Regions from separate parts of the Allobosea sp. RCC_152_1 genome, predicted to be linked through region 1. Evidence: predicted binding sites of a transcription regulator. Region 1 holds the regulator's gene; each other region holds the start of a gene.

Region 1 (5,348 bases):
TCCAGGCGAGGACAGCGATGATGAGCGCCGCCGCGACCCAACGCCCATAGAAACGACGCGGCACGATCCTGAGTCGCGCGATCGCGGCCAGATCGCGGCTGGCGACCGGCGAGGTGACGGCATGGCTCATCGACGGCGCTCCCGGACAGGCTTGCCGGCGGCTCTCGAAAGCGCCATCGACCGCGATGCCGTTGGTCCGCGGAAACCACCGCAGCACGGGCAGATTGTCAAATTCATGCGAGCCCCTCCTCCCCAAGCGTAAGAATGACCTCTTGACCCGGCAGCCAGCAAACGAAACGATCTCCGGTAGCCTAGTCCAAAACGGAATACCCATGGCCTTGCGGCCCCCGCCCTCCTCCACCGCCATGCGCGCCTTCGTCACCGTCGCGCGACTGGGCTCGACCGCCCGCGCCGCAGGCGTCGTCAACCTGACGCAGAGCGCGGTCTCCAAGCAGATCCTGTCGCTCGAGCACCATCTCGGCACCGTGCTGTTCGAGCGCAATCCGGTCGGCCTCAAGCTCACCGAGGCCGGCGCAATCTACCTGCCCTATGCCGAGGCCGCCCTGGAGCAGATGGAACGCGGTGCGATGCGCCTGGCCGAGCGCGTCGCCATCGCCCGGCCGATCCGGTTGCACATGGTCGCCATCGCCGGCGAGCGCTGGCTGATGGAGCGCTTCCCCGTCTTCGCCGAGGCCCATCCCGGCGTCGATGTCCAGTTCACCAACTATGTCAGCGAAAACGAGACGGAAGAGCCCGACATCGAGATCAACCACGGCACCCCGCCCTGGCCCGGCAAGGAGGCGCATTATCTGTTCGGCCGCGATGTCGCCCTCGTCGCCGCGCCCGAATTGCTGGAGCGCATGGGCGGTTTCCGCCGCGCCGCCGACATCCAGAAGATGACGCTGCTGCAGCATTACCAGATGCCGGCCTTCTGGGCCGAGTTCACCGAGGCGCATGGCCTGCGCGGCGCGGTGCCGGCCCATACCGTCCGATACGGCTATTACTCCGTCATCATCCGCGCCGCGGTCGCGGGGCTCGGCGTCGCGCTGGCGCCACGCTGCTATGTCGCCGAGGAACTGGCTTCGGGCGCATTGGTCAACCCGCTCGATATCGGCTTCACCAGCGTCACCGGCTGCTGGCTGACCCGCCGCCTGGACCAGCCCTCGCGCCCCGGCCTCGACGCCTTCATCGCCTGGCTGAGGACGGAGGCCGCGGCTTTCGACGCGGCGACGCGAGCAGCCTGAGCGCCCGCAACCTCCCGGCCGGCCATGCGTTGACATCGGCACAGGAGGAGGCCGCCATGATCACCATTCTTCCGGCTCCCGACCATGTTCTCGCCATCGCGTTCAGCGGCACCATCGAGCCGGCCGATATCGAGCGCGTCGCCGCCGATGTCGAAGACCGGCTGAGCCGGCACGAGAAGGTCGCGATCCTCGCCGATATCACCGCCTTCGACGACATGACCTTCGCCGCCGCCTGGAAGGACGCGCGCTACAGCTTCGGCAAGCTCTGGGAACTCAGGCGCTTCCCCAAGGAGGCGATCATCGTCGAGAAGGGCTGGCTCGATCGCGTCGCGCGGCTCTTCGCCCCGGTGGTCCCCTTCGTCGAGATCCGCACCTTCCCGCCGGCCGAGCGCGAAGCCGCGCTGGCCTGGGCCGCCGATATCGAGGGCGGCCCCGACACCTGAAGCACGGGCGCTGCGAGCCGGGGCTCGGCTCGCGTGTCAGCTCCGGCGGCGGTCAGCTTCTGGCGAACGTCTCGTCGAAGGCATAGCCCGCGCCGCGCACGGTCCGGAGCGGGTCCTTGGCGTCGGCAGGCGTGATCGCCTTGCGCAGGCGGCCGACATGCACGTCGACGGTGCGCTCGTCGATATAGACGTCCCGGCCCCAGACGGCGTCGAGGAGCTGGGCGCGGGAATAGACGCGGCCCGGTGCCTGCATCAGGAACTCGAGCAGGCGGAACTCGGTCGGCCCCAGATGCAGCTCGCTGCCGGCGCGGCGGACGCGCCGGGTGGTGCGGTCGAGCTCAAGGTCGCCCGCCTGCAGAAGACCGGCGACATGGCCGGGCTTCGCCCGGCGCAGCAGCGCCTGGATGCGCGCCGTCAGCTCCGGCAGGGAGAACGGCTTCACGACATAGTCGTCGGCGCCGGTCGCGAGCCCGCGCACCCGCTCGGTCTCCTCGCCGCGCGCCGTCAACATGATGATCGGCACCCGCTCGGTGTCGCGCCGCGAGCGCAGCCGGCGGCAGAGCTCGATGCCGGAAAGGCCCGGCAGCATCCAGTCCAGCAGCACCAGATCGGGCGTGTGGTCGCGCAGATGCAGTTCGGCGTCGTCCCCCCGCGCCACGCTGTCGACCTCGAAGCCCTCGGCTTCGAGGTTGTAGCGCAGCAGCAGGGTGAGAGGCTCTTCGTCCTCGACGATCAGGATGCGTGCCGCCATGATTCCTTAGCCTCAGCTACCCGTGATCGCCTCGACCTCGATATTGGTCGTGTCGAGCTTCGGCCGGTTCGCGTCGAGCGAGTCACCGGTGATGAGATAGTGGATCGTCTCGGCGATGTTGGTGGTGTGGTCGCCGATGCGCTCGATGTTCTTGGCGCAGAACAGGAGATGCGTGCAGAAGGTGATGTTGCGCGGATCTTCCATCATATAGGTCAGGAGCTCGCGGAACAGCGAGGTGTAGAGCGCGTCGATCTCGTCGTCGCGGCGCCAGACCTCGAGCGCCTTCTGCTCGTTGCCGGCGGCATAGGCGTCGAGCACGTCCTTGAGCTGCGCCTGAACGAGGCGGCTGATGTGCTCCAGCCCGACCACGGCGCGGTGCGGCGGCTGGAACTGCCCGGAGATGGCGACGGCGCGCTTGGCGATGTTCTTGGCGAGATCGCCGACACGCTCGACATCCGCCGCGATGCGGATGGCGGAGATCAGCTCGCGCAGATCGTTGGCCAGCGGCTGGCGCCGGGCGATGGTCAGCACCGCCTTCTCCTCGACCTCGCGCTGGAGATTGTCGAGGCGCTGATCGGCGGAGATGATCTTCTGGGCCAGCGTGGTGTCGCGGCGCACCAGCGCCACGGTCGCATCGCCGAGCATGCGCTCGGCCATCCCGCCCATTTCGGCGAGGCTGCGGCGAAGGCCTTCGAGATCGGCGTCGTAGGAGCGGACGATATGGTCGGTCATGGGGTTCCTCCTCCGTCGCCGCTCAGCCGAACCGGCCGGTGACGTAATCCTGCGTCTGCTTCTTCGCCGGGTTCATGAAGATCGTGTTGGTCGGCGCGAACTCGATGACCTCGCCGAGATACATGAAGGCCGTGTACTGCGAGATGCGCGCCGCCTGCTGCATGTTGTGCGTCACGATGGCGATGGTGAAGTCGCTCTTGAGCTGCTCCAGCAGGTCCTCGATCTTGCCGGTCGAGATCGGGTCGAGCGCCGAGGTCGGCTCGTCGAACAGGATCACTTCCGGCTTCTGCGCGATGGTGCGCGCGATGCACAGGCGCTGCTGCTGGCCGCCGGAGAGGCCCATGCCGGAGCTCTTCAGCTTGTCCTTGACCTCGTCCCAGAGCGCGGCGCGGCGCAGTGCGCCCTCGACGCGGTCGTCGAGCTCCGACTTCGGCGGCTTCTCGTAGAGGCGGATGCCGAAGGCGACGTTGTCGTAGATCGACATCGGGAACGGCGTCGGCTTCTGGAACACCATGCCGACGCGCGAGCGCAGCTCGTTCACATCGACGTCGTTGGAGATGATGTTGCGTCCGTCGAGCATGATCTCGCCGGTCGCCTTCTGCTCCGGATAGAGCGAGTAGATCCGGTTGAAGATGCGCAGCAGGGTCGACTTGCCGCAGCCCGAAGGCCCGATCAGCGCCGTGACATGGCGGTCACGGAAGTCGAGATTGATGTTCTTCAGCGCCTTGTGCTCGCCGTAGTAGAAATCGAGGTTTTTCACCGCGATCCGGACGGGAGCCTCGGCATCGAGCGACTGCGGGGAGAGTTCAAGGGTCGAAAGCATCGACATGGTCCTCAAGGTCGGGCGCGACCGGGCTGGATTCAAGTCTTATTTGCCGCCGGCGACGACGCGCCGGGCGATGATCGAGAGCAGCAGGATCGAGATCGTGATGATCAGCGAACCAGCCCAGGCGAGTTGCTGCCAGTTCTCGTAAGGGGCGGAGGCGAACTGGTAGATCGTGACCGGCAGGTTGGAAACGCCGCCGACGAGATTGGGCGAGAACCAGAAATTGTTGTTCAGCGCGGTGAAGATCAGCGGCGCCGTCTCGCCGGCGATGCGGGCGAGTGCCAGCAGGATGCCAGTGACCATGCCGGCCTTCGCCGCGCGCCAGGTCACGCTGGTGATGACGACGGAAGGCGGCGCGCCGAGCGCCGAGCCTGCCTCGCGCAGCGGGCCGGGCACGAGGCTGAGCATGTCCTCGGTGGTGCGCACGATGACCGGGATCGCGATGATGCCGAGCGCGACGCCGCCGGCCCAGCCGGAATAGCCGCGGAAGGGCTCGACCAGGATGACGTAGACGAACAGGCCGATCAGGATCGACGGCGCCGAAAGCAGGATGTCGTTGATGAAGCGGATGATGTTGGCGAGCTTGGAGCCGCGGCCGTATTCCGCCAGCCAGGTGCCGGCGAGCACGCCGATCGGCGTCGCCACCGCAATGCCCAGGAAGGTCAGCACGATCGAGCCGACGATGGCGTTGGCGAGGCCGCCGCCCTCGGAGCCCGGCCCGGGCGTGACATGGGTGAAGGTCGCGAGCGAGAGCCCGCCGATGCCCTTCACCAGCAGCATGCCGAGAATCCAGAACAGCACGAAGATGGCGCAGAAGGTGAAGCCGGTGGCGATGACCTTCATCGCGCGGTCGGCGGTGCGGCGCGACTGGCGCACGCGCCCCCAGGCGATGTGCGATGCGGCCGGTGCGGAAGAGGTGGACATGCTCATCTGACCCAGACCTCAGAATTTCTTGACCCGGGCGACCAGCAGCCGCGCGATGACGAGGACGACGAAGGTGACGAAGAACAGGATGCAGCCCAGCGCGATCAGCGAATTGAGCTGCAGGCCCATCGCCTCGTTGAACTCGTTGGCGATGCGCGAGGCTATGGTCGAGCCGGGGTCGAGGATCGAGGCCGAGAGCCGGTTGGCGTTGCCGACCACGAAGGTCACCGCCATCGTCTCGCCGAGCGCACGGCCGAGCCCGAGCATGATCGCGCCGATGATCGAGACGCCGGCCTGCGGCACCAGCACATGGCGCACGACTTCCCAGGTGGTCGCCCCAATTCCATAGGCGCTCTCGCGCAGCACCGAGGGGATCTGCTCCAGCATGTCGCGGGTGATCGAGGCGATGAAGGGCACGATCATGAAGG
Region 2 (5,348 bases), on a different contig from region 1:
CAAGGGCTTCCTCGACGAGCTCGGCTCGCCCGCCCTCTACAACTCCTCGCTCTACGAGTTCATGCCGATCCTGCGGCCGGATGCCGAGGCGGTGCCGGCCTGCGTCGAGGTTGCCTATTCGGAATTGCTGCTGTCGGGCGTCACCACGGTCGCGGACCTGTCGGTCGCCCATCCCGGCTGGCTCGACCTCGCGGCCAATAGCGGCCTGCGCGTCTGCCTGTCGCCGATGTTCCGCTCGGCCCGCTGGTTCACCAGGAACGGCCATGTCGTCGAATACGAATGGGACGAGAAGGCCGGGCAGGCAGCCATGGCCCAGGCCCTCGACGTGATCGAGCAGGCGCAGAACCATCCCTCCGGCCGGCTCTTCGGCATGGTCTGCCCCGCCCAGATCGACACTTGCAGCGAGGGGCTGATCAAGGAAAGCCATGCCGAAGCCGGGCGCCGCGGGCTGCGCTGGCAGATCCATGCCGCGCAATCGACGGTGGAGTTCCACGAGATCACCCGCCGCCACGGCGTCTCGCCGATCCAGTGGCTCGAGAAGCTCGGCGTGCTCGGCGATACCAGCATCGTCGGCCACGCCATCTTCCTTGACGACTATCCGCGCGTCGCCTGGCACAGCCGGCGCGACCTCGCACTGCTCGCCGAGACCGGCACGACCGTCGCCCATTGCCCCACGGTCTTCATGCGCCGTGGCATCGCGCTCGACGATTTCGGGCGCTACCGCCGGGCCGGCGTCCGCATCGGGCTCGGCACCGACACCTATCCGCACAACATGCTCGAGGAGATGCGCCATGCCGGCTATGTCGCCCGGCTGATGGCGGAGAGCCCGCGCACGCTCACCACAACCGATATCTTCGAAGCTGCGACCACGGCCGGCGCCGCCGCGCTCGGCCGCGACGACATCGGGCGGCTGGAAGCCGGCTGCAAGGCGGACCTCGTCATGGTCGATCTCGCCCATCCGATGATGCAGCCGCGCCGCGACCCCGTGCGCAGCATGGTCTATGCGGCCGCTGAGCGTGCCGTCGACCGCGTCTATGTCGATGGTCGGCTGGTCGTGGCCGACGGCACGGTGCTGACGATGGACTACCCCGATGCCGCCCGCCGCCTGCACGAGGCGCAGAAGCGCACCGAGGCCGCCGCGCCGGAATATGATTGGGCCAAGCGCCCCGTCACCGACTATTCGCCGCTGACCTTCCCGAAGGGCTGAGGCGGTTCTCAGCGAGTAAGGGCGTCGCGAGCTTACACGCCCGTCATTGCGAGCGGAGCGAAGCAATCCAGCAGGACCGAGTGAGAGGTTTCACCTGGCTGCCCTGGATTGCTTCGTCGCTTTGCTCCTCGCCATGACGGTTCGCGTACCGGGCTAGTCGGTGCGCAGCCGGCGCGCTTCCTCAAAAAACCTCGGGCACATACATTTCCGGCGGCACCGGATGGCGCAGATAATCCGGATTGCGCACGCGCGCGGGCAGCACGATCTCGGGCTTCGGCACGTTCTCATAGGGAATCTGGCCGAGCAGATGCGAGATCATGTTGAGGCGGGCGCGCTTCTTGTCGACCGCCTGCACGACCGACCACGGCGCATGCTCCGTATGGGTCCGCTCCAGCATCTCTTCCTTGGCGCGGGTGTAGTCCTCCCAGTGGACGCGGCTCTCCAGATCCATCGGCGAGAGCTTCCACTGCTTCAACGGATCCTCGATGCGCATGCGGAAGCGGAATTCCTGCTCCTCGTCGGTGATCGAGAACCAGTACTTGATCAGGATGATGCCGGAGCGCACGAGCATGTGCTCGAAATCCGGAACCGAGCGGAAGAACTCCTCCAGCTCCTCGGGGGTGCAGAAGCCCATCACCCGCTCGACGCCGGCGCGGTTGTACCAGGAGCGGTCGAACAGCACCATTTCGCCGGCGCTCGGCAGATGCGGAACATAGCGCTGGAAATACCACTGGTTGCGCTCGCGCTCGGTCGGGGCGGGCAGGGCGACGACGCGGCAGATGCGCGGGTTGAGACGCTGCGTCACGCGCTTGATCGCGCCGCCCTTGCCGGCGGAGTCGCGCCCTTCGAACAGCACGACGACCTTGAGCTTCTTGTACTGGATCCAATCCTGCAGGCGCACGAGCTCGTGCTGCAGGCGGAAGAGCTCACGGAAATAGACCTTGCGGTCGAGCGTATTGCCGCCCGAGCCTTCCAGCCCTTCCGCAACGAGCTCGTCGAGGCGGTCATCTTCGAGCTGCAATTCCAGCTCCTCGTCGAAGCTGTCGAGAATCTCGTCCTTGATGCGGTCCAGATTGTCGGGAGACATGCTGTCAACTCTATGCGTGACGGGTTGAAAGAAGACGGCGCGCGGTTCGACCGACAGCCGCCGGGACACAGTCCGAGCCATCGTCCAGCCAACATCGGCTTTATCTGTGGCCGACGTGACAATTCGATGAAAAACAACGTCGGAGCGCCGGGGCGTTGTTCCGTCTTCGCTGTCCGATTTCGGTCGATGCCGATTGCGGCTGTGGATCGGAAACGCCGCGCCCGGCGGCAATTGACAAATCGAAAAGAGATATTTCAAACTTAAAATATCAGACCCAGGACAATGGGCACATCAGGGAACGGTGCATGCGGGTTATCATCGTTGGCGGCGGCATCGGCGGGTTAACCTTGGCGCTGATGCTGCATGCACGGGGCATCGGCGCGACTGTCTACGAACAGGCGGGGGAAATCCGCGAGGTCGGTGTCGGGATCAACACGCTGCCGCACGCGATCCGCGAGCTCACCGAGCTCGGCCTGCTGCCGGCGCTCGACGAGGCCGGGATTCGCACGCGCGAACTCATCTATATGAACCGCTTCGGACAGGCGGTCTGGCGCGAGCCGCGCGGCCTGCATGCCGGCGCGCCGGTGCCGCAATTCTCGATCCATCGCGGGAGGCTTCAGCGCCTCATCCGCGACGCGGTCGCCGAGCGGCTTGGCGAGGATGCGATCCGCACCGGCCGGCGCCTGCTTGGCTTCCTGCAGGATGAGGGCGGTGTCACCGCGCATTTCAGCGATGCCCGCTTCGGTGAGGCTGGCGAGACGGCGCGCGGCGACATCCTGGTGGGCGCCGACGGCATCCATTCGGCGGTCAGGGCTTTCTACTTCCCGAACCAGGGGCCGCCGTGCTGGCAGGGCGTGCAGATGTGGCGCGGCGCCTGCGACTGGCCGATCTTCCTCGACGGCGAGAGCATGATCATCGCCGGCGGCATGGCCGGCAAGCTTGTGCTCTACCCGATCGGCAAGGGGGCGACGCCACAGACGCGATTGACCAACTGGGTCGTCAACATCCGCAATGGCGATCCCGAGCGGCCGCCGCCGAAGGAGGCCTGGTCGAAGTCGGGCCGCCTCGAGGACGTGCTGCCCTTCGCGCGCCGTTTCAGCGTGCCGGGCTTCGACATCCTCGGCCTGATCCGGGCGACTGCGACCTTCTGGGAGTACCCGATGTGCGACCGCGACCCGCTGCCGCGCTGGACCCATGGCCGCGTCACGCTGCTCGGCGATGCCGCCCATCCGATGTATCCGGTCGGCTCGAACGGCGCTTCGCAGGCGATCCTCGATGCGCGCTGCCTCGCCGACCGGCTGGCCAGGGCCGAGCATCCGCGCCAGGCACTCGCGGCCTATGAGGCTGAGCGCTTGCCGGCGACGGCGGAGGTGGTGGCGATGAACCGGGTCGGCGGGCCGGAGCGGGTGATCGACGCGGTCGAGGCGCTGGCTCCGAACGGTTTCGACGATGTCGAGCGTGTGCTGAGCTACGCGAGGCGCGAGCAGATCGTGAAGTCCTATGCCGGCAAGGCCGGCTTCTCGGCCGAGCAACTGGCAACCCGCAAGGGTTGATCAACCGGCCTCGGTCAGCTGGCGGATGCGGGTCTTCAGACTGGCATTCGCCGTTTCGCAAGCCTTGAGCCGGCGCATCAGGTCGAGCGGCACGGCCTCGGCCGGATCGGTGAAGACGATGCCGATCCGCTCGCCGCTGCGCCAGACCGTGCGTGCCGAATACTGACGCTGCCGCGAAGGGATTTCGAGCTCGAAGGACGGCGGCAGCGCAACGGCATCCGGCACGGCCATCAGCGCGCCGCTGCCGGACAGGTTCCGGATCGTGCAATCGAGTGTCGAGCGCCGGCCGTTGAAGGCCACGATCCCGCCGAGCAGCGTGCGCTGGCGCGGCGCGCGACGACGTTCGGTATCCATCGCTGTTGCGTTCCCCGAAAGACAACGACCCAAGGTTGCAGGGGCAGTTAAGCAGATCAGATCCGCGCGCTCACGCTTAACGATTGATTATCCTTAACGGGCCATCGCCGGCCAGGGGGCGATCGGCCGGCGAGGCGATGCTTTTCACGGGAATGTGCCGGCTCAGGCGCCTTCGGGCGGCGGCGGCAGGAAATCGACCTCGTGCTTGGCCGAGAGCGCGACGACATCCGCCGGCTTCTGCTCCGCCATGGAATGGATGCCCCAGAACAGATCGTAGAGCCGGCCGGTCGGCGAAACCCAGAACAGGCACTTCACCGTCGCGTCGCTCTTGTTGAACAGGCCATGCGGCACATTGCGGGGCAGGCGGATCAGGTCTCCGGCGGTGGCGAAGCTCTCCTGCCCGTCGAGCACGAGATCGAGCCTTCCCTCCAGCATGTAGACGAACTCGTCCTGCGTCGTGTGGATATGCGGCGGCACGAAGGTGCCCGGCGGGAAGGTCGCGTGCCAGGAGAAGCTGTCCTGCGACAGCGTCTTCGGTACATAGGTCTGGCCGAGGATGTTCCAGGAAATCGCGTCCAGGCCTTCATTGGCGCGTGTCACGCCGGCAGTCAGCGGCTTCATGATCTTGCTCTCCTCATCAAGCCGGCCAGCGGACCGGGCGGCGGTTGGCGGTCGCTGCTGCTAAAAATGCAGGAAGCGGTCCTTCACGGCGCTGTCGCTGCGCAGTTCGGCGCTGGTGCCGCGCCAGACGACGCGCCCCTTCTCCAGCACGACATGGCGGTCGGCGATCCGGACCAGCGCATCGACGTTCTTGTCGATGACGAGAATGGATTCGCCTTCCGCCTTCAAAGCCGTCAGGCAGTTCCAGATCTCCTCGCGGATCAGGGGCGCGAGCCCCTCTGTCGCCTCGTCGAGGATGATCAGCTTGGGATTGGTCATCAGCGCCCGGCCGATCGCCAGCATCTGCTGCTCGCCGCCGGAGAGCTGGTTGCCGCGATTCTCTCGCCTTTCCCTGAGACGCGGGAAGAAGGCATAGATCCGCTCCAAGTCCCAGCGCTTCTTGCCGGAACGATCTGCTGCGGTCGCAATCAGATTCTCCTCGACCGAAAGCGTTGGAAAGATCTGCCGGCCTTCCGGCACCAGGCCG
Region 3 (5,348 bases), on a different contig from region 1:
CGCGCGACGGGAGAAATTCCCCACTGCTGCGCGAATGATGGCTTTCCGACCGAATTCGCGGACAGGGGCTACGGGATCGGCTGCGTGGCGCCCGCGCCGAGCGAGCGCTGCATCATGACGCTGTCGGCCCAGCGACCATAGCGATAGGCGACGCCCGGCAACAGGCCGACCCGGGTGAAGCCGAAGCGCTCGTGCAATGCCAGCGACGTGCTGTTCTCCGCGTCGATATAGCCGATCATCTGGCGGAAGCCGGCGGCGGCGCAGGCGTCGATCAGCGCCTGCATCAGCAGCCGCCCGATGCCGTGCCCGAGATGCTCGTGGTGGACGTAGATCGAGTGCTTCACCGTGAAGCGGTAGGCCGGCCGCTTGCGGAACAGCACGACATAGGCATAGCCCACGACCTCGCCGCCGCGGGTCGCCACCAGATGCGGCAGCTTGCGGTTGCGCAGGTTCTTGCGCCGGTCGCGCAGATCGTCCGGCTGCGGCGTGCCGGTATCCTCGACGCCGGCCTCGATGCCGTGGCGGATATGCCGGCGATAAATCGCCAGCATGGGCTCGACATCGTCGTCGCGCGAGGGGCGGATGATGACGGGGCGGTCGGTTTCCATGCGTCGTCGCGATCCTCAGCCCTGCGCCTGCTCGCTGACGACATAGGTATGGAGCCGCACCTGCCCGGCGGCATCGACCTCGCGGTAGATGCCCTGGATCTCGACCTCGAAGCCGGGGAAGGCATTGAAGCAGGCTTCGAACATCTTGAGATAATCGATCATCGGCTTGGCCCGCTCGGTCAGCCGCTCGCCCGGCACGATGGTAGCGATGCCGGGCGGGTAGACGACGAAGGGCGTCGTCGCGATCCGCCCGGCGATGGCGTCGATGGGGAGATAGTCGACATCGTTGCGCGTCAGGCAGCGCGCCGCGTCATGCGGTGACATCGCCATCTCCGGCAGGTGCTCGGGCGAGAACTGTCGGCTCTGCAGCCCGCTGACGTCATGGTCGCGGAAGAAGCGATGCATATCGCCGCAGAGATCGCGCAGCCGCACGTTGCCATAGCGGCCGGGCCGGCGCCGGTAGAATTCCGGAATCGCGTCTTCCAGCAGGGCGTTGTCGTCATGCAGCTTCTTGAAGGCGACGAGCCCGCTGATCAGCGTGCCGGCCTTGCTGGCCTCGACGCCGGGCGTGAGTAAGAAAAGCAGCGAGTTCAGATCGTTCTTCTCGGCGACGATCCGATTCTCGCGCAGGAACTGCGCGACGATCGGCGCGGGGATGCCATGCTCGGCATAGGCGCCGGTCTCGCGGTCGAAGCCGGGGGTCAGCAAGGTCAGCTTGTTGGGGTCCGTCATGGCGAAGCCCGGCTCCATCCGCGTGAAGCCGTGCCAGCTCGCATCCGCCGCGAGCTGCCAATAGGCAGGATTGCTGGCGAGCTGGTCGGTAGAGACCATCTCCCAGGCGACGTCGTGGACAGCACCCTCGCGCGCAGCATCGGCGATGCTGACCCGATCCGGCACGAAGGGCTCGAAGAACCAGCGCCGCTCGGGCCGGACCTCTTTCTCCTCGAATTCGCGTCGCACGGCCCGGATCTTCTTGCGCAGCTCGATGCCGAGCCGGATCGTATCGTCCCAAAGCACCTCGCCGGAGCGGCCCTTCATCATCTGCGCACCGACATCGAGCGAGGCGAACAGTGGATAGAAGGGCGAGGTCGAGGCGTATTGCATGAAGCTCTCATTGAAGCGTCGATGCTCGACCCGACGCTTCTGGCCCTTGATGTGCCTGTCCTTGATATGGATCTGCGAGGCCTGGCTGAAGCTCGCGAGCTGCTTGTGGGTCGATTGCGTCGCGATGATGCCGGGCGACTCCGGCCCCAGCCCCGTCAGCCCCATGGCGAAGCGACCGGCATAGAGCGGGTGGAACTTCATGAAGCCGGCCCAGGCCTCGTCGAAGAGGATGTACTCGCAGAGATGCCCGATCTTATCGAGGATCATCTGCGCGCTGTGGATCGTGCCGTCATAGGTGCATTGCTCGACCACGGCGACGCGGAACGGGCGCGGCTTCTTCCAGGCATCCGGATCCTTGACCAGCGGATTGGTGCGGATGCGCTCGCGCAGCGCCTCCTCGTCGAAGCTCTCCCAGCGCATCGGGCCGATCAGCCCCCAGGCATTGCGCACTGTGGGGATGTAGACCGGAATGCCGCCGGCGATCAGCAGCGCGCCGTGATGGGCGGCCTTGTGGTTGTTGCGGTCGAACAGGACGAGGTCGCCATCGGTGACCAGCGCGGCGAGCGCGACCTTGTTCGAGGTCGAGGTACCGTTGAGGACAAAATAGGTCTTCTCCGCCCCGAAGATCTGGGCCGCTTCCTTCTGCGCCTTGAGCGCCGGGCCTTCATGGGTCAGGAGGTCGCCGAGATCGAGCACGGAATTGTCGAGATCGTCGCGGAAGACCGCCTCGCCGAGATGCTCCATGAACACCCGGCCGATCGGGCTGCGGCTGTAGAACACGCCGCCATTATGGCCCGGGCAGGTCCAGAGATGGTTCCCCTCCTCGGCATAATCGACGAGAGCGCCGAAAAACGGCGTCTTCAGCGTGTCGGCATATTGCTTCAGCCGGCTGATCAGGCTCTTGGCGATGAAGGGCGGGGTTTCCTCCGAAAGAAAGATATAGCCGTCGATGAAGTCGAGCACCTCGACCGGCACGTCCTCGAAGCGCTTGCGGCGGATCAGCAGGATGATGGGGAAGTCGAGGCCGCGCCGGCGCATCAGGTTGATCAGCGCGGCCGTCTTGCCCTCCAGCCCCTTCTTGCCCCAGTCGACCACCATGCAGCCGATGGCGGCATCGGTCTGGACCGCGATCTCGGCATCTTCGAGCTTTCGCGCCTTGACGACCTCGAAGCCCGATCGCTCGATCTCCTCGACGATCTGATGGAAGCGGATCCCTTCGAGATCCTCGGCATCGAAGTTCGGCGTTGCGAACAGGAAGGTGAAGCGCCTGAAATAGTCCATACCGGCTCCGCTGAGCATGAACCCGCAGCATTGGGTGAGTTTTACGACAATTCGGCGACTGCCGCTCCGGCCAAAGCCGCAGCGGGCGGGCGCCCCGCGGGCCGGAGAACGAGTTTCCAGGATGGGCGTCTCGATGCCGCCAGAACAGTTTGCCGCGGGACCGATCCGGACGACTAGAACCGCTTGGTCGAGAGCACGTCGAAGGTCTTGCCGATCGTCGCGACGGCCTTGTCATAATCGGCCAGCGACAGGCAGGCGATCAGGGCGTCGATGATGGCGAGCTGGGCGATGCGGCTCGTCATCGCCTCGGTGCGGAACTGGGTCTCGCGCGCCATGGTGTTGAGGACGATGTCGGCATAGGCGAGCAGCGGCGACTTGCCGAAATTGGTGATGCAGATCGTCATCGCCCCGGCTTCTCGCGCGAGCCTGGTCGCGGTGACGGTCTCGTGCGTCGAGCCCGAATGCGAGATCGTGATCGTCGCGACATCGGGGCCGGTCAGCGAGGCACTGATCGCCTGCACATGCGAATCGACCACGACCTTGGATTCGACGCCGACGCGCAGGAGCCGGTAATTGGCGTCCTCCGCGATCGGGCGGCGCTGCCGATGCCGTAGAGCTCGACGCGGCGCGCCTTGCGGATCGCCGCGACCGCGCGCTCCATCGCCCCCTGTCGAGCACCTTCATGGTGTCGTGCAGCGCCTGCAGATCGCTGCGGAAGACCTTCTCGATCACCGTCCCGGTGTCGTCGGTGCGGGCGAGATCCTCGTGGATGAACTGCACCGGCTGCACCAGGTCGCGCGCCAATGCGATCTTAACCTGCTGGAAGCCGCGCGCGCCGAGCTGGCGGCAGAGCGAGATCACGCTGCCCTCGCTCGCCTCCGCCCGTTCGGCCACTTCCGTGACTGACATGGCGGTCAGGTCATTGCCGCAAGGCCCATTCATAGGGCGAACCCATGCGATGGGCCGCGCGCATCATGGTGGCGTCCGCCCGCAGGCCCAGCATCAGGCTGAACGAGGCATTCCTTCCTGGAAGGCATCACGGCGTTGGAAGGTTCTTCGTCTTTGCGTTGTATCTTAAAAAGAACATTCGTTTGACTTAACAAACGATCCTTTTGCAAGATTTGGGGAGTCCGGCGCTGGTCGCCGACGACCGTGAATTTGCAGAAGGTGACGACCATGGCCGGCACGACGGGGCACTCCAAGCACTTCGAAGCGAGCCGCCGCGCGCTGCTGAAGCTGTCGCTGCTGCTGCCGTTCATTCCCTCTGCCGCTCGCGACGCAGCGGCTCAGGGGGCGCTTCCCCAGCAGATCCCCGCCGGGACGAAGCTGGTGGCGGCCGATCAGAACGAGGCGCTGCAGACGCTGATCCGCGCCTCGGGCGTGCAGGCGAAGCTCTCGAGCAACGTAACCTATGCCAATTTCCTCGGCGGTCCGGCGATCCTCGAAGCCTTCCGGGCCGGCGCGCTCGACCTCGCCACCGTCGGCAACACGCCGCCGATCCAGGCGCATGCCGCCGGCGAGAAGATCCCGATCATCGCCGCGCGCGTCTCCTCCGAGACCGATTACTTCCTCGCCGTCCGTCCCGGCCTGAAGATCGACAGCCTGGAAGAGCTGAAGGGCAAGAGCATCGCCTATGGCGAGGGCACCGGACGCCAGCCCTTCGTGCTGAATGCGCTCAAGCTCGCCGGGCTGACACGCAAGGACGTCAAGCTCGTGCCGCTTCGGGCCGCCGACTTCCCCGATGCGATCAGGACTGGCCAGGTCGACGTCGCGGCGCTCAACGAGCCGCATTTCTCGCGCTATCTCGCCGACTTCGCCGATCGCGGCGCAAGCGCGCTGCCGAAGGCTCAGAACGACCGGCTGCCCAAGAGCCTGACCTATCTCTACGCCAGCCAGAAGGCCCTCGACGACCCGGCGAAGGCGGCGGCGATCCGTGAATTCGTGGCGGGCTGGATCGATGCCAGCCGCTGGTCGCACCAGAACGTCGATGCCTGGGTCGAGGCCTACTACGTCAAGCGCCAGAACCTGAAACCGGCCGATGCCCGCAAGATCGTCGAGTCCGAAGGCGAGTTCCAGTTTCCGCTGCTGGCCAGCCTGATCGCGAAACAGCAATCGTTGATCGACGTGATCCACGAGGCCGGCGACCTGCCGAAGCGACTCGATGCGCGCGAGGAATTCGATCTGCGCTTCGACGAGATCATCGCCGCCAAGACCAACTGACACCCTGGCCGAGACGGATGGACGCCATGAGTCTCATCACCTATGCCACCGGCTTCCAGCCCAGCGCGGAAACCGAAAGGCATCCTGTCGGAACGCAAGCAGCGCGGCCGCCGCAACTGGCGCCGTCGCGCCTGC
Region 4 (5,348 bases), on a different contig from region 1:
AGCGTCGCGAGGGCACGCCAGGTGCCGCCGACGGCGTAGAAGTCCCGCCCCTTCATGGCGGCGAGCTGGGGCAGCTTGTCGAGCTCGTCCTTGACGATCTTCTCGGCCGCCTTCAGCGAGCCCTTCGAGCGGTCGAGCAGCGCCAGGCCGCCGAGCGGCACGCTGGCGCCCTTCCCGACTTCGCCGCGCTTCACGGAGATCAGCTCGAGGCTGCCGCCGCCGAGGTCGCCAACCACCCCATCGGGCTCGTCGAAGCCGGAAATGACACCGAGCCCGGACAGCACCGCTTCGCGCCCGCCCGAGATCAGCTCGATCGGCTGGCCGATCGCCTGCTCCGCCCGGGCGATGAATTCGGGGCCGTTCTCGGCATAGCGCGCGGCGGCGGTGGCGATGACGCGGAGCTCGCCGACATGCATCGCCTCGCAGAGGATGCGGAAGCGCACCAGCGCGGCGATCGCCTTCTCGATGGCGTCCTCGGCCAGGCGGCCGGTCGTGGCGACCTGCCGGCCGAGCCCGGCCATCTCCTTCTCGTTGAAGACCTGCGACGGTGCCCGAACGAGCATCTCGTAGACGACGAGACGAACCGAGTTCGAGCCGATATCGACGATGGCGATGGTGTCGCCGAGCGCCAGACGGCCGGGCGCGTGCTGCAATTCAGGCCTTACGGCCTCCCTTGCGGGAAAGGGCACGGGGACTGGAACTGGAGAGCGATTTTCCACGACCGGACAGACTCGGATTTGTCATGAAGTAATTATGCGCATTGAACGGTTCTTCGTTCGGCGCCGGGACAATGCGGCGCGAGCCGCCATCGGGCAGGATCGTCCAGCTCTGCTCATTGTCGAGCAGGTTGGCGAGCATGATCTGATCGAGCAATTGCTGGTGCACCGTCGGGTTCAGGATCGGCGTCAGCGCCTCGACGCGACGGTCGAGATTGCGCGGCATCAGGTCGGCGGAGGAGATGTAGACCTTCGCCTTGGGCGAAGGCAAGCCATGGCCGGCGCCGAAGGCGTAGATGCGGTTGTGCTCCAGGAAGCGGCCGATGATCGACTTGACCCGGATATTCTCCGACAAACCGGGCAGGCCTGGCCGCAGGCAGCAGATGCCGCGCACGACGAAGTCGATCTCGACGCCGGCCCGGCTGGCGTCATAGAGCGCGTCGATGATCTCGGGATCGACCAGCGAGTTGCACTTGCCCCAGATCGCGCCCTTGCGGCCGGCCTTCACATGCGCGACCTCCTCGGCGATGTCGCCGAGCAGGCGCTTCTTCAGGTTCGTCGGCGAGACGGCCATGCGCTCCAGCCCGGCCGGCTCGGCATAGCCGGTGATGAAGTTGAAGACGCGCGCGACGTCCTGCGAAAGCACCGGATCGGCGGTGAAGAAGGACACGTCGGTGTAGATGCGCGCCGTGATCGGATGGTAGTTGCCGGTCGCGATATGGCAGTAGCTGACGAGCTGGCCGGCCTCGCGCCGCACGACCAGTGACAGCTTGGCATGGGTCTTCAGCTCGATGAAGCCGTAGACGACCTGGACGCCGGCGCGCTCCATCTCCTTGGCCCAGCGGATGTTCGCTTCCTCGTCAAAGCGGGCCTTGAGCTCGACCAGCGCGGTCACCGACTTGCCGGCCTCGGCGGCCTCGGTCAGCGCCTTGACGATCGGCGAGTTCGAGGAGGTGCGGTAGAGCGTCTGCTTGATCGCGACGACATTGGGGTCGCGCGCCGCCTGCTGCAGGAACTGCACCACGACGTCGAAGCTCTCATAGGGGTGATGGACCAGCAGGTCCTTCTGCCGGATCGCGGCGAAGCAGTCGCCGCCATGCTCGCGGATGCGCTCGGGAAAACGGGCGTTGTAGGGCCTGAACTTGAGGTCCGGCCGGTCGACGCTGACGAGCTGGGCAAGCTCGTTCAGGCCGATCATGCCGTTGACCTCGACGACCTCGTCGCTGTCGACCTTGAGCTCGCGCACGATCATCCGGCGCAGATGGTCGGGCATGCCGGTCGAGAGTTCGAGCCGGATGACGACGCCGAGGCGCCGCTGCTTCAGCATGGTCTCGAAGACGCGGACGAGGTCCTCCGCCTCCTCCTCGATATCGAGGTCGGAGTCGCGGATGACGCGGAAGGAGCCGGTGCCCTTGACCTCGTAGCCGGGGAAAAGCTTGGCGATGAAGAGCGAGACCGCATCCTCGAGGGTGATGAAGCGGTGCAAACCTTCGCGGGCGAGATCGGGCAGCTCGATGAAGCGGTCGATCTTGATCGGCACGCGGATCAGCGCGTCGAGCTGGCGCCCGTCGCTGAGGCGCTCCAGCGCGAGCGCGACGGTGAAACCGAGATTCGGGATGAAGGGGAAGGGATGGGCCGGGTCGATCGCCAGCGGCGTCAGCACCGGGAAGACGTAATTGAGGAAATAATCCTCCAGCCAGATCCGGTCCTGCGAACCGATATCGGCCGGACCGAGCAGATGGATGCGATTTTCGTGCAGCTCATGGCGCAGTTCGACCCAGCGCGCCTGCTGGTCGTCGGTCAGGGCCGAAACCGCATTGCCGATCTCGACGAGCTGCTCGGCCGGGGTGAGCCCGTCCTGGCTGGGGGTGACGACGCCGGCCTTGAGCTGCTCGCGCAGGCCCGAGACGCGGACCATGAAGAACTCGTCGAGGTTGTTGGCCGAGATCGAGAGGAAGCGCAGCTGCTCCAGCAGCGGATGGCTGCGGTTCGACGCCTCCTCCATGACCCGGCGGTTGAACTGCAGCCACGAGAGCTCGCGATTCATGAAGCGCGCCGGCTGCCGGCGCAGCGGCAATGCGTCCGAATCCCCCGTCGCCCTATCCGGCATGTCGGGCATGTCGGCCGCGATCTCCGTGGTCATGCGCTTGGTCCGTACCCTTACCCTGGTCGTCGTCCTGCTCGTGCGTCTCATGGGGCGTTGTGAAGCCATCCTACCGTGACGGTTCGATGACAAGCGACATGAATCGCTGTCGGAAAAGGTTAGCAGGCATCGGCCGCCGGCCATAGATATGAGGCTTCACGGGGCGCCCGGCAGCCCCCGCGATCGTCAGCAGGCCGCTCAGCCCGGCTCCTGCGGGAACAGCTCGGCCAGCACCTCCTGCACCAGCGGGCGCGTCACGCGCCGGCCGCGCTCCAGCGCCACCCGGTCGAGCCGGTCCACGACCTGCCGCGCGGCGGCGAAGGAGCGCTCCATCCTGAGCGCCAGCGTATCGATGACCGCCGTATCGACCACGAGCTGGCGATCGATGAAGAGCTTGACCAGCACGGCGCAGAGCAGCCCGTCATCCGGCGGTTCGATGGTGGCGCTCGGTGCCAACCGCAGGCGCGAGAGCAGGTCCGGCACGCGCAGGCCCCAGAGATCGGGCGGCGTGCGCGCCGTCAGCAGCAGATGGCCGCCGCGCGCCTTGATCGCGTTCATCAGATGGAACAGCGCCGGCTCGTCGAAGGGGCCGGCATCGCAATCCTCGATCACGAGCGCGCCGCCCGAGACCAGATGCGGCACCTTCTCGTCAGCCAGATCACGCGCGGGAATTGTCCAGGCATGGGCCATGCGGGCCCAGATCGCGGCGAGATGGGTCTTGCCCGCGCCTTCCGGTCCCGTCAGGCGCAGCCAGGCATCGGGCCAGCGCGGCCAGCTTTCGACCAGCCCGTAGGCCGCCTCGTTCGAGGGGCCGACGAGGAAATCCTCGACGCCGTGGCGGCTGTCGACCGGCAGGTCGAAGGCGAGCTGGCGCGGGCGCGAAGGCGCGTCTGACATGGGCGGCTCAGCGCTCGATCTCGATCGTCACATCGGCCTTCGCCGGGTTCGGATGAATGCCGCGATAGAGATTGCTGGCGAGATACTGCCTGAGGGCGAAGCGGCAGAGCACGCCGATCACCGCCGCCAGCGGCACCGCCAGCAGCAGGCCGACGAAGCCGAAGAGCGAACCGAAGGCGAGCAGCGCGAACATCAGCCAGACCGGATGGACGCCGATCGAGTCGCCGACGAATTTCGGCTGGAAGATGTTGCCCTCGAGGAACTGCCCGACCAGGAAGACGCCGAGCGTCGCCAGCGGCCAGGTCCAGTCCGGCCAGAACTGCACCGTCGCGACGCCGACCGAGAGCACGAGCCCGGTCAGCGAGCCGACATAGGGAATGAAGGAGAGGAAACCCGAGATGATGCCGATCAACGCGCCGAAATTGACGCCGACGACGCTCAGCCCGATGGCGTAAAATGCGCCCAGCAGCAGGCAGACCAGCGCCTGCCCGCGCAGGAAGCCTGCGATGGCGGTGTCCATCTCGCGCACCAGCCCGCGGATGGTCTTGCGATGGTCGCGCGGCAGCCAGCTATCGACGGTCGCGACCATGCGATCCCAGTCGACCAGCAGATAGAAGGCGATGACCGGCGTCAGCACCAGCAGCGAAAAGACGCCGACGATCGCGGTGCCGCCGCTCCAGAGCGATTGCAGCAGGCCGCCAACCCATTTCGTCGCCTGGCCGACGAGGTCGCCCAGCGAACTCTGCGCCTGCTTGGCAAGATCGCCGCCGCCGAAGCGCTCGAGCCAGGGCGCGCCCTTTTCGAGCACGAGCGACTGCAGTTTCGCCGCATCCCCGGGCAGCCGCGCCACCAGCCCGGCGAGCTGCTGGCCGAGCAGCGGCGCGAGCAGGATCAGCACCAGCGCGAAGATCAGGATGAAGACGACGAGGATGACGATGGTCGCGGCAAGGCGGCTCATCCCGAGGCGCTCCAGCCGGTCGGCCAGCGGATCGAGCAGATAGGCAAGCGCCAGCGCCGCGATGAAGGGCAGCAGGATGTCCCTGAGCAGCACCAGGAACAGCACGAAGACGAAGAGGGAACCCAGCCAAAAGCCGATCTGGCGCTGTAAGGTCATCCATCAGCCTCTTCGCGTCTTCGGCGGGAAGACGAGCAACTCTATACGTGGTCCGGCGGTTCCCGGCCAGCGCGGGCGGTCTCGGCCGATCCCGCCATGTGCCGCAGCCAGAAGGCGAGATAGGCCGCCATCGAGGCCAGCGTCAACAAGGCGACAACCAGCTCGCCGACCGTGCCGGCGGGACCGGGATCGATGCCGAAGGCGCGCGAGCCGAGCGCCAGCGCGGCAAAGGCGATCTGCGCGGCGGTGTTGAGCTTACTGACGATAAAGGGGGCGATCGTGACCGGCCGGTCGAGCAGCCAGGAGAGCAGCACCGCGGCCACGATCATGATGTCGCGCGCCACGACCAGGACGACGAGCCAGAACGGAATCGCGCCGACCACCGCGAGCGTGATGTAGATCGAGACGATCAGCGCCTTGTCGGCGATGGGATCGAGATAGGCGCCGAGCTCGCTCGCCATGCCGCAGCGCTTGGCGA

What was found. The regulator PhoB, encoded in region 1, activates phosphate uptake and scavenging genes when phosphate is short. The targets are predictions, from matches to a motif close to TGTCATNNANCTGTCAT.
Region 2: ppk2 (polyphosphate kinase 2) is a predicted target of PhoB. The motif match lies at 2,410-2,426, and genes of this name have one in related genera.
Region 3: AB6806_RS02305 (Orn/Lys/Arg family decarboxylase) is a predicted target of PhoB. The motif match lies at 3,037-3,053, and genes of this name have one in related genera.
Region 4: AB6806_RS04290 (RNA degradosome polyphosphate kinase) is a predicted target of PhoB. The motif match lies at 2,935-2,951, and genes of this name have one in related genera.

The regions. Positions count from the first base shown of each region.
Region 1 covers NZ_JBFUPU010000002.1:742,489-747,836, forward strand. Annotated here, with positions in the region: gene AB6806_RS09960 (amino acid ABC transporter permease) at 1-130, opposite strand, end outside; gene AB6806_RS09965 (LysR substrate-binding domain-containing protein) at 333-1,244, shown strand; gene AB6806_RS09970 (SpoIIAA family protein) at 1,301-1,687, shown strand; gene phoB (phosphate regulon transcriptional regulator PhoB) at 1,740-2,438, opposite strand; gene phoU (phosphate signaling complex protein PhoU) at 2,451-3,170, opposite strand; gene pstB (phosphate ABC transporter ATP-binding protein PstB) at 3,193-3,999, opposite strand; gene pstA (phosphate ABC transporter permease PstA) at 4,039-4,920, opposite strand; gene pstC (phosphate ABC transporter permease subunit PstC) at 4,939-5,348, opposite strand, start outside.
Region 2 covers NZ_JBFUPU010000003.1:451,299-456,646, reverse strand. Annotated here, with positions in the region: gene AB6806_RS14005 (amidohydrolase family protein) at 1-1,207, shown strand, start outside; gene ppk2 (polyphosphate kinase 2) at 1,389-2,294, opposite strand; gene AB6806_RS13995 (flavin-dependent oxidoreductase) at 2,600-3,847, shown strand; gene AB6806_RS13990 (PilZ domain-containing protein) at 3,848-4,201, opposite strand; gene AB6806_RS13985 (cupin domain-containing protein) at 4,364-4,822, opposite strand; gene AB6806_RS13980 (ABC transporter ATP-binding protein) at 4,883-5,348, opposite strand, start outside.
Region 3 covers NZ_JBFUPU010000001.1:482,678-488,025, reverse strand. Annotated here, with positions in the region: gene AB6806_RS02310 (GNAT family N-acetyltransferase) at 69-608, opposite strand; gene AB6806_RS02305 (Orn/Lys/Arg family decarboxylase) at 624-2,993, opposite strand; gene AB6806_RS02300 (MurR/RpiR family transcriptional regulator) at 3,167-3,529, opposite strand; partial or broken gene AB6806_RS02295 (hypothetical protein) at 3,840-3,902, opposite strand; gene AB6806_RS02290 (ABC transporter substrate-binding protein) at 4,146-5,213, shown strand; gene AB6806_RS02285 (ABC transporter permease) at 5,240-5,348, shown strand, end outside.
Region 4 covers NZ_JBFUPU010000001.1:923,734-929,081, reverse strand. Annotated here, with positions in the region: gene ppx (exopolyphosphatase) at 1-653, opposite strand, end outside; gene AB6806_RS04290 (RNA degradosome polyphosphate kinase) at 655-2,835, opposite strand; gene AB6806_RS04285 (HdaA/DnaA family protein) at 3,058-3,756, opposite strand; gene AB6806_RS04280 (AI-2E family transporter) at 3,764-4,870, opposite strand; gene AB6806_RS04275 (CDP-alcohol phosphatidyltransferase family protein) at 4,912-5,348, opposite strand, start outside.